Regions from separate parts of the Evansella cellulosilytica DSM 2522 genome, predicted to be linked through region 1. Evidence: riboswitches for the same ligand, from Rfam matches in the RefSeq annotation. Region 1 holds a riboswitch; the other holds the start of a gene.

The links. Region 1 has a riboswitch for cyclic di-GMP ahead of BCELL_RS11775 (hypothetical protein). Riboswitches for the same ligand answer to the same signal wherever they lie in the genome.
Region 2: it holds a riboswitch for cyclic di-GMP, as region 1 does, so the genes downstream of both, BCELL_RS15290 (type II secretion system protein) here and BCELL_RS11775 (hypothetical protein) in region 1, are expected to answer to the same signal.

Annotation. Positions count from the first base shown of each region.
Region 1 is NC_014829.1:2,573,077-2,577,510, forward strand. It holds gene BCELL_RS11765 (phospholipase D-like domain-containing protein) at 1-391, shown strand, start outside; gene pepV (dipeptidase PepV) at 572-1,984, shown strand; gene BCELL_RS11775 (hypothetical protein) at 2,058-2,384, opposite strand; cyclic di-GMP riboswitch class I at 2,417-2,502, opposite strand; gene BCELL_RS11780 (hypothetical protein) at 2,609-2,803, opposite strand; gene BCELL_RS11785 (DUF1292 domain-containing protein) at 3,408-3,674, opposite strand; gene BCELL_RS11790 (YqeG family HAD IIIA-type phosphatase) at 3,849-4,331, shown strand.
Region 2 is NC_014829.1:3,291,111-3,295,544, forward strand. It holds gene BCELL_RS15275 (PilN domain-containing protein) at 1-30, opposite strand, end outside; gene pilM (type IV pilus biogenesis protein PilM) at 34-1,005, opposite strand; gene BCELL_RS15285 (prepilin peptidase) at 1,023-1,775, opposite strand; gene BCELL_RS15290 (type II secretion system protein) at 1,814-2,236, opposite strand; cyclic di-GMP riboswitch class II at 2,410-2,494, opposite strand; gene BCELL_RS15295 (type II secretion system F family protein) at 2,495-3,700, opposite strand; gene BCELL_RS15300 (type IV pilus twitching motility protein PilT) at 3,706-4,434, opposite strand, start outside.

The DNA of each region.
Region 1 (4,434 bases):
TCCAAATGTATTTGCTATTTCGGGATATTTGAATAATAGAGAGAGATTGGTTAATGAGGGCGTTAATATATTTGAATACCAAGGGCCAGAAGCAATTCATGGAAAAACGATCGTATTTGATCAACAACTAAGCTTAGTAGGTTCATTTAACATCGATGCAAGAAGTAGCTTTCTAAGTACAGAGACGATGGTAGTCATTGATAGCGAGGAGCTTGCAAAAGAAATTGAACAGCAAATTTCAGATAACCATCTTTCTAACAGTTTAAAGGTCAATGAACAAAATGGCTATGTTTCAAGCCTCTCAATTAAAGAAAGTGATGTACCATTCCTAAAGAGAATTATCGTTACCACACTTTCTTTATTTACCCGCTCTTTTGATTTTATGCTTTAGCAAAACATTATCATACGAGTAGTTAATTCAAGATGATCATTAGTAGCCAGCTGCCATACGAGTGGCGGTTGGCTTTTCGTATACCCTTAAAGCCAAAATTTTAAAGTATGAGAAACGAATGCTATAATAATGGAACATAGAAAACCATGAATACATAGATATGAACAGGAGTTGTCGTCATTGAATTTCTACGAGGAAGTAGTCAAACAGAAGGAACAATTACTAAAAGACTTAACAAGGCTCTTGAAAATCGAGAGTACGAAAGATCTATCATCCTCCTCAGAGGGACAACCGATGGGGAAAAATATCGCCGAAGCATTAGATTTAATGTTAACATTATCAACACAACATGGCCTTCATACAGAAAATAATGAAGGGTTTTATGGCTATGCCGAATTAAAGAACTCGGATAACGATGATTATATCGCTATACTTGGACATTTAGATGTTGTCCCTGCAACTGGTGATTGGACTTCTCCACCTTTCGAGCCAACAATTAGAGACGGTAAACTATTTGCTAGAGGGGCAATCGACGATAAAGGTCCGACAATGGCCGCTTTTTATGCCTTAAAGATGTTAAAAGAGCTTAAAATGCCCATGAAACGAAACGTCCGTATCATCTTTGGAACAGATGAAGAAAGTGGGATGAGTTGCTTAAAGAAATACCGTGAAATCGAGCATTCTCCAGTTGCTGGCTTTGCACCTGATGCGACATTCCCAATCATTCATGCTGAAAAAGGCCAAATAAACGCAAGGTGTAACCTGAATTTTGATAACGAAACTGAAAGTATGACATCAAATGACACACTCATTTCTTTTCAAGCTGGTACGAGACCAAACATGGTCCCTGAATCAGCCACTGCTGTTATTAAAGATCACGATCAAGCTATCGAACAACAATTTATTCATTTTTTAGAAAAGCATCAGCTAGAAGGAGAGTACTTTCATCATAGTGGTAACATAACGCTCAACTTAAAAGGCCTTTCTTCTCATAGTATGGAACCACATAAAGGCATTAACGCTGGTATGTATTTAGCACAGTTTCTCACTACTTTGTCCTTAAACAAAAAAGCAAAGGCCTATCTTTCATTCGTTAACTTATTTTTTGAAGATCATTTTGGAAAAAATATTAATATTGATCATGAGGATGATATAACTGGACCATTAACTATAAACCCTGCGATTTTTAGTTTCGAAGAGGGATCGAGTTGTTTTGTACATTTAAATATTCGATACCCTGTATCAGCAAATTTTGATGCAATTGAGCAAAAGCTTTATACGTTACTTGAAAAATACCATTTTTCATTCGGAGACATTCGAAATAAAAATCCTCATCACGTTGATAAAAATACAGCTATGATAAAGTACTTACAAAAGGCTTATGAAGAAGAAACGAGTGAGGAAGCTACCCTACTTTCTAGTGGAGGTAATACGTATGCAAGCCTATTGCCAAACTGTGTTGCATATGGTGCTGTTTTTCCTGGTAAGGTGATGACTGCCCATCAAAAAAATGAGTATATAGAAATTGAAGATCTATTAAAAGCTACGGCAATTTATGCAAGAGCAATATCTTACTTAGCAAATATCGAATAAGAAAAACAGTTCACATCTCTTGCTGTGAACTGTTTTTCCTTCTTCTATTAATATGAGTACAATTCTTTTCTATTTATTCTGATTGCACATATTCTTCCCTAATAACGGCTTTTTGCCACTCTAATTGTTCAGTATTACCTTTATCATCAGATTGTATTTGAAGTTTCATGTTCTCATCTAACGCGGTATCGTTTCTTTTCAAAGTACTTCCCTCCGTTTTTTTATGGGATTTTAACAATTCTCCATGTTGATTTAGTTTTACATCTAAAAATTGACTAATTTCTAGCAACAGTGGGTCATTCATCGTACCTAATCGTTCCTTCGCTTTGTACATTAGCTTCTTTAGAAACACAATATCCCGACTGATACAATATAAAGAATTATTTTTGTCCAAGCCCAAACTACATTACCCCCTTTAATAATAGGAGAATATTCGGTAACTGGCTGGCTTCTTCTAGATGAAGGAAGCCCCTATAGCTTTGCGTCACCAACTTTCGATGGTTTTGCCGTTTCGTATTACTTGTAATTTGGAATTGACCCATAAAATAATAAGAAGAAGGTCTTAGTTCATTATACACAATTATCTAAATATTCCGCAATATAGTGTGTGACTTTTTTTATTAACTAAATCTTTCTTTTTGATAACTCCTCCGTTATGTATAACAATTCAGATTTAATTTCCGCCGCTCTTTCAAACTCAAAAGCATTTCTAGCAAACTTTAGTTCCTCTACTAAAAGGTTATAACGTACTTTTAAGTCTTCATTTGTTTTCTCTGATAGATGAATCATTTTTTTTAAGCTTGGGTCTACTTTATACATCTCTATTCCCCTCTCCATCTACTTTAACAGCATCTCATGCATCATCTTTTCTAATTGCTTATATCTTCCATATTCGACAAACATTGACCGAATCCTTCAATAACTTGCTTTTTGTTATATTATTAAAACATACAAACTCTAGCCAACGTTTAAAATGTTTGTCAACAAAAAAGGGAACAGACTAATGACATAAATACATTACTCTGTTCCCCAGTATAATTTTAGCTTTGTTATTTATTCGCAGCTTTACATACGTCACATGTTACATTCGCACCACTTATCGAATATGTTGAGATACAGCTAGGACACATCCATTTACCACATGACTTGCATTTTCCCCCACTCGTAGATCTGGAAGCGCTATCAAAATTCATCGTTTCACAGCAAACAACACAGCTCCCCAAATTCACGTCACACCCCCCCTTTCATAAATAAATTAACGAGATCGATTTACTGACCTCTTACCCCTACTAATATTATAACAGGGAAAACGGTTGAACATGTTAAATTCACTGAAATTTCAGTTAAATAATCTTTGAAAATTTGTGAATCATTGAACATACACGTGTTAACATTGTATACAACATGTGCACCAGTTAAACTATTATTCATTATTTTTTTCAGCTGGACTTGCTTCAACTGCAATTTCATATGCTTCTAATATTGCTTCCCGCTCGGTTGGGTCGGTTATTCCTACAAGATATTGAGCGTGGGTATCCTCTTCAATACGCATGAGAAGTGCCTCATAATCACCAGTAATGAGAGCATAAGATTGCCCATCCATCTCAAACAGTGCTTCCACGTTAAAGTCTTTGTGATTTCCCTTATCATCCTCTATTGTAATTTGATCCCGTATATTTTCAAAATCCATGGACTTGCCTCCTTATAATTAGTTAAACTTATCATTTCCTAACAGGTTAAGAATATTGCAAACGAAGTAAACAATTGACTGTTTCGGTAATTGTTATATAAATATTTCCACGATATGGAACGGACATGTTATGATAATCTGTACAAACTATAAAAAAAAGAAAGAGTGAAATACATGCGTTATTTTAAACCTGACTTTTTATTTGAGCATTTTTCTGGCATTACTATCAAATGGCTAAAAGAAAACAACATTACTCATATTTTTTCAGATTTAGATAGCACATTAGCTGCTCATGATCAACATGGTACAAAAGAGTTTGAAGCATGGCTTTCTCAACTAAGAGAAAATAACGTTCAACTTGTTATCCTTTCTAACAATAATCAAAGCCGAGTTGATATTTTTACTGAACCTTATAGAATCGTCGGATATGGAAAAGCAAATAAACCTGCTACAAGTAAAATACAACGTATTATGGATGAAGTAGGTGCTAAATCGGAAACGAGTTTATTTTTAGGAGATCAATTGTTTACAGATGTTTGGTGTGGAAAACGATTAAAGATGATAACAGCACTTGTCCATCCAATAGAACCGGAGCATGAGCCATGGAACGTATCTTTAAAACGAAAAGCAGAATCGGTCATTCGCCGTGGTTGGTGATTATTTTACATTAAGAAAGACGCAACAGGACAATAATTCATGCAGGTAGAACATCCGCTACACTACTATATTAAATCGACGTAAATGAACTTCATACATTAAT
Region 2 (4,434 bases), 720 kb from region 1:
TTTTGGCAATAAATTAATTTCAATTGTCATTGGTTACACCTCTTTTAAGCATAGGCTCAACGGTAATATATAATGAGGGTGAAGCTCTACTTGAAGATCTTCTATCACTTTTAAAGATGAATTTGTATTTATTTCAGCAAGCCTATCTTTAATTAATGTGGCGAGCTTTGGGTGGTCACCAGTTAAAACAATATTCGTAATTTCCTTTTGTCCTTGATTCATGGAGTATTTATAGAAATTGAGTACACGTTCAACCTCAAGTATGTGGTCACTAATTTCTCCGTCGATTTTCACATCATTTTTGCACACTAATGTCGTATGATCTTCTCCAATTTTCACATCCCAATCTGTTTCTTCCAAAATTTGAGGAATATGACGCATAAACACTGGGATATCATCGTGGAAAATGGAAAGGTTAATCGATGTGACGTCCCATTCTATAAATAAGAAGTGATCGCGATCTCCAGCCTCACTGTTTTGTTGAAAAAAACGATATAGTGATAAGCCCGATATATCTGCTGCAATTGGCTTTAACTTGACACTTTCTAGCCGTTTTGCGTAATCCTTTATTAATAGTTCTGGCGTAGCAAAGAATAATATTTGTCTTTTTTCATCGGCTTCGTTCGTCTCCAAAACGTGGTAATCAAAATATGCTTCGTCAAAGGGCAGATGGATGGAGGCACCAATCTCAAAATTCAAATACCCTCTAATCTCTTCTTCCTTTATGTCAGCAGGTATGGAAAGCTTTCGAAAAAATACAGACGAATCTGGTACGAAAAACATCACTTCTTTATTTTTTAAGTTCCACTTTTTCACACAATCTAGCATCATTTCCTCAAACACATCAGCTTGCACGATCTTTCCTTTTTCAATGACGCCTTTAGGTAAATATTTTTCCCCAAAGCTTTCTACGTTTGCTAAAGAAGACCCCCTCATCGAAACGAAACGAATGACGTGGTCCTTAATATGTATCCCAACAGAAGGTTTCGTCGTAAATTTGAACAAGTAAGCCCCCTCCTTTCTTAAAGTAAATGTATATACCACTCAATCATTGATTGATGAAAAAAATAGCTAATGATTGCACCGACAGCAATAAACGGTCCGAAAGGGATTGGATTCCCCCTTCTTACTTTCTTTGTTACAAGACCAATACCACCAACGATCGCACCAATAAAGCTAGCTAAAAACAACGTCACTAATACACCGTAAAAGCCTAAAATGATACCGATAACGCCAAAAAGCTTAATATCTCCGCCCCCCATACCACCTTTACTTACAATAGCAAGGAGCAAAAGTACTCCGAAGCCAACGGAAGCACCTAAGAGACTATCCCACCAAGGTGTAAGCGGATGGACAAGTCTTAATACGATAAAAATAACGAGAAATATGATGAGTACTTTATCCGGTATGAGCATTGTTTTCAAATCAGATACTGTAATAATCATTAACAAAGAAATAAATGCTAAAGCAATTGGCAATTCCTTTGACCATCCCACCAATAAAGGTGAAATCGTAAAAAGACATGCTGTTACCGTTTCAAAGAAAGGATATATCGGAGAAATCTTCGTTGCGCATTTACGGCAGCGACCTCTTTGAATGAAAAAAGAAATGACTGGGATTAACTCTAACCAAGATAATGACTTTTTACATGTAGGGCAGTGGGAGCCCGGGGAGACAATCGATTCTCCCGCGGGCACCCGCAAACCAACTACATTATAGAAGGAGCCTAAAATGGCACCAAATACGAATAAGTAAACGTGTAAGAATAGTGTCATGATGGGCTCCTTTCAGAATATAACCTTATTTTTTATGATTAATTATCATGAACTGCACTTCTATCAAGGTCAGATTGATTGATTGCTCCACCTGCTGCAGTACCAACATATCTTTCTTGCCCCTCTAAATAGACAGAATATCGACCATCGCCCAATGCATTTACGGTGCCTTCTTCATAATTTTCATCATTATCATCCGGGTCTACCATAGGATCTAAATAATTCTCATTTTCTAATTCCTCTAATGTGACAGATGTTTCATCAGGAAAAGCTGTAAAATAGATCCTTGCAGAGTTTACCATCTGCTGTGCATTCCCTACGTGTGCATCTTTCTTCGCGTTATCAATTAACCCACCGATACTTGGAATTGCAATTGCTGCGATTATTCCTAGTATAACAACGACAACTAGTAGCTCGATTAGTGTTAAACCTTTTTCGTTTTTAACCATTCTTTTTAACATGTTTTTTTCTCTCCTTTTATATGTTTTTTCTGTAAATCTTGTTTGTTGATTATCGCTTCATTTGTTCGTTTTCACTGGCCAGGCTACTGTTTCCCCCTCTTCTTGATGAGGCTACAACGATTGCTATACCCACTGGACACGTACAACTTCCGCTCAAATCAACTTAAATAATTTATATATAAAGTCCGGTTGCACTACTCGCTCCTAATGATCCAAGTGCCCACATGTAGATCATTTTTCATCGCTCCTTAATATAACTTAAATCTCTGAATAGATTTGGAACATTGGTACGATGATGGAAATGACAATGACTCCAACAGCTGCTGCAAGTATCACGATGAGTAATGGCTCAATAAGTGCTTTTAATCTATCGGTTGCATACTCTACTTCTTTTTCATAAAAGTCTGCGACCTTTCCTAGCATTTGATCTAATGAGCCTGTTTCCTCGCCGATGCTAATCATTTGAACGACTAGTGGCGGAAATACCCAATTATCCTTCATTGGTTCTGTGAGGCGTTTTCCTTCTTCTAATGAATCACGTGACTGTTTTAATGTACGTGCTATCACCTCATTGCCGATGACCTTTTCTACAATTTTTAATGATTGTAAAATTGGTACGGAGCTGCTAAATAAAGAGCTTAGCGTCCTACTCATTCTAGCTAATGCCGCCTTCTGCAACAAGAGGCCAAATATCGGTAATTTTAAGAGAAAGTAGTCTAAATAATACTTCGTATCATCGTTTTTCCTCATAATCCAAATCGCGACCGCTAACAGTATGACAGCAATAAGAATTAACCACCATAATGTTGACACGATATTACTTACAGTTAAAACAAAGACAGTAATTGCAGGCAGCTCACCTCCTAAGTCAGATAACATCGATGCAAACATTGGCACAACAGACGTTAATAAGAAAATAACAACGACAGTAGCAACAATTGCGATAATGATTGGATAAGCTAATGCAGATTTTACCTTTTGCTTCGTATCATGCTGCTTTTCAAATTGTACAGCTAATTGCTCAAGCGCTTCGTCTAAAGACCCAGTAGCTTCACCAGCACGAACCATATTGACGAAAATCGGTGGGAATATATTTTTCTGCTTTTCAGCAGCTTCAGAAAATGACATTCCCGATAAAAGCTCTTCCTCTACATTTTCTAGCGCTCGCATTAACGGCTTACTGCTCGTCTGCTTTGACAAAATGTTCGTAGCATCTACAATAGAGACACCCGATTTTAATAGAGTGGCGAATTGCCTTAAAAATAGAACAAAATCTCCAAGCTTTACAGGGTTACCAAAAGTAATCTCTTTATTTAAAAAGGTCGGTTGGACTTCGTCTAGTGTTGCTTGTGCAACACCTTGGTCTCTTAACTTTTGTATCGCTTTTTTACGAGATTGTCCTGAAATCGTCCCTTCCTTCGGTAATCCTGTATTTGTTCTTCCTTTATAGCGAAATTGTGGCAAACCATTCACCTCTCTTTTATATAATGTTTTGCCTCTTCATAATCGATTAAGCGATCCGTTAAAAGCTGTCTTATGCTCATTTCTAGCGTATGCATTCCTTCTGAACGACTCGTTTGAAGTACATTTTCGATTTGATGTATTTTTTCGTTTCTAATTAAATTCGCTATCGCATAATTGTTCACAAGTATTTCTGTTGCCGCTTTTCGTCCACGACGATCGACCGTCGTTAATAAACGTTGGGAAATGACAGCTGCTAAAACAGAAGCGAGCTGAATTCTAATTTGTGCTTGCTGACTTGGCTGGAATACATCGATAATACGATCAATTGTTGCAGCAGCGCTAGATGTGTGTAGCGTGCCTAAAACGAGATGACCCGTTTCTGCTGCTGTAATGGCTGTAGCAATCGTGTCTAAATCTCGCATTTCCCCTACTAAAATAACGTCTGGATCTTGTCGAAGTGCCGACCTCAATCCTGTAGAGAAGCTCTTCGTATCAGATCCAACCTCTCTTTGATCAATAATACAGTTTCTATGCTTGTGCAAATACTCGATTGGGTCTTCGAGCGTAATAATGTGCTTCTTTACATTTTCGTTCATGTGCTTAATCATAGCGGCTAAAGTCGTCGATTTCCCGCTACCAGTAGGACCTGTCACTAACACTAACCCTTGCTTTTTCTCTGCAATTGTCTTTAACACACTCGGCATCGCTAAGTCTTCTAAACTCGGGATTTGCAC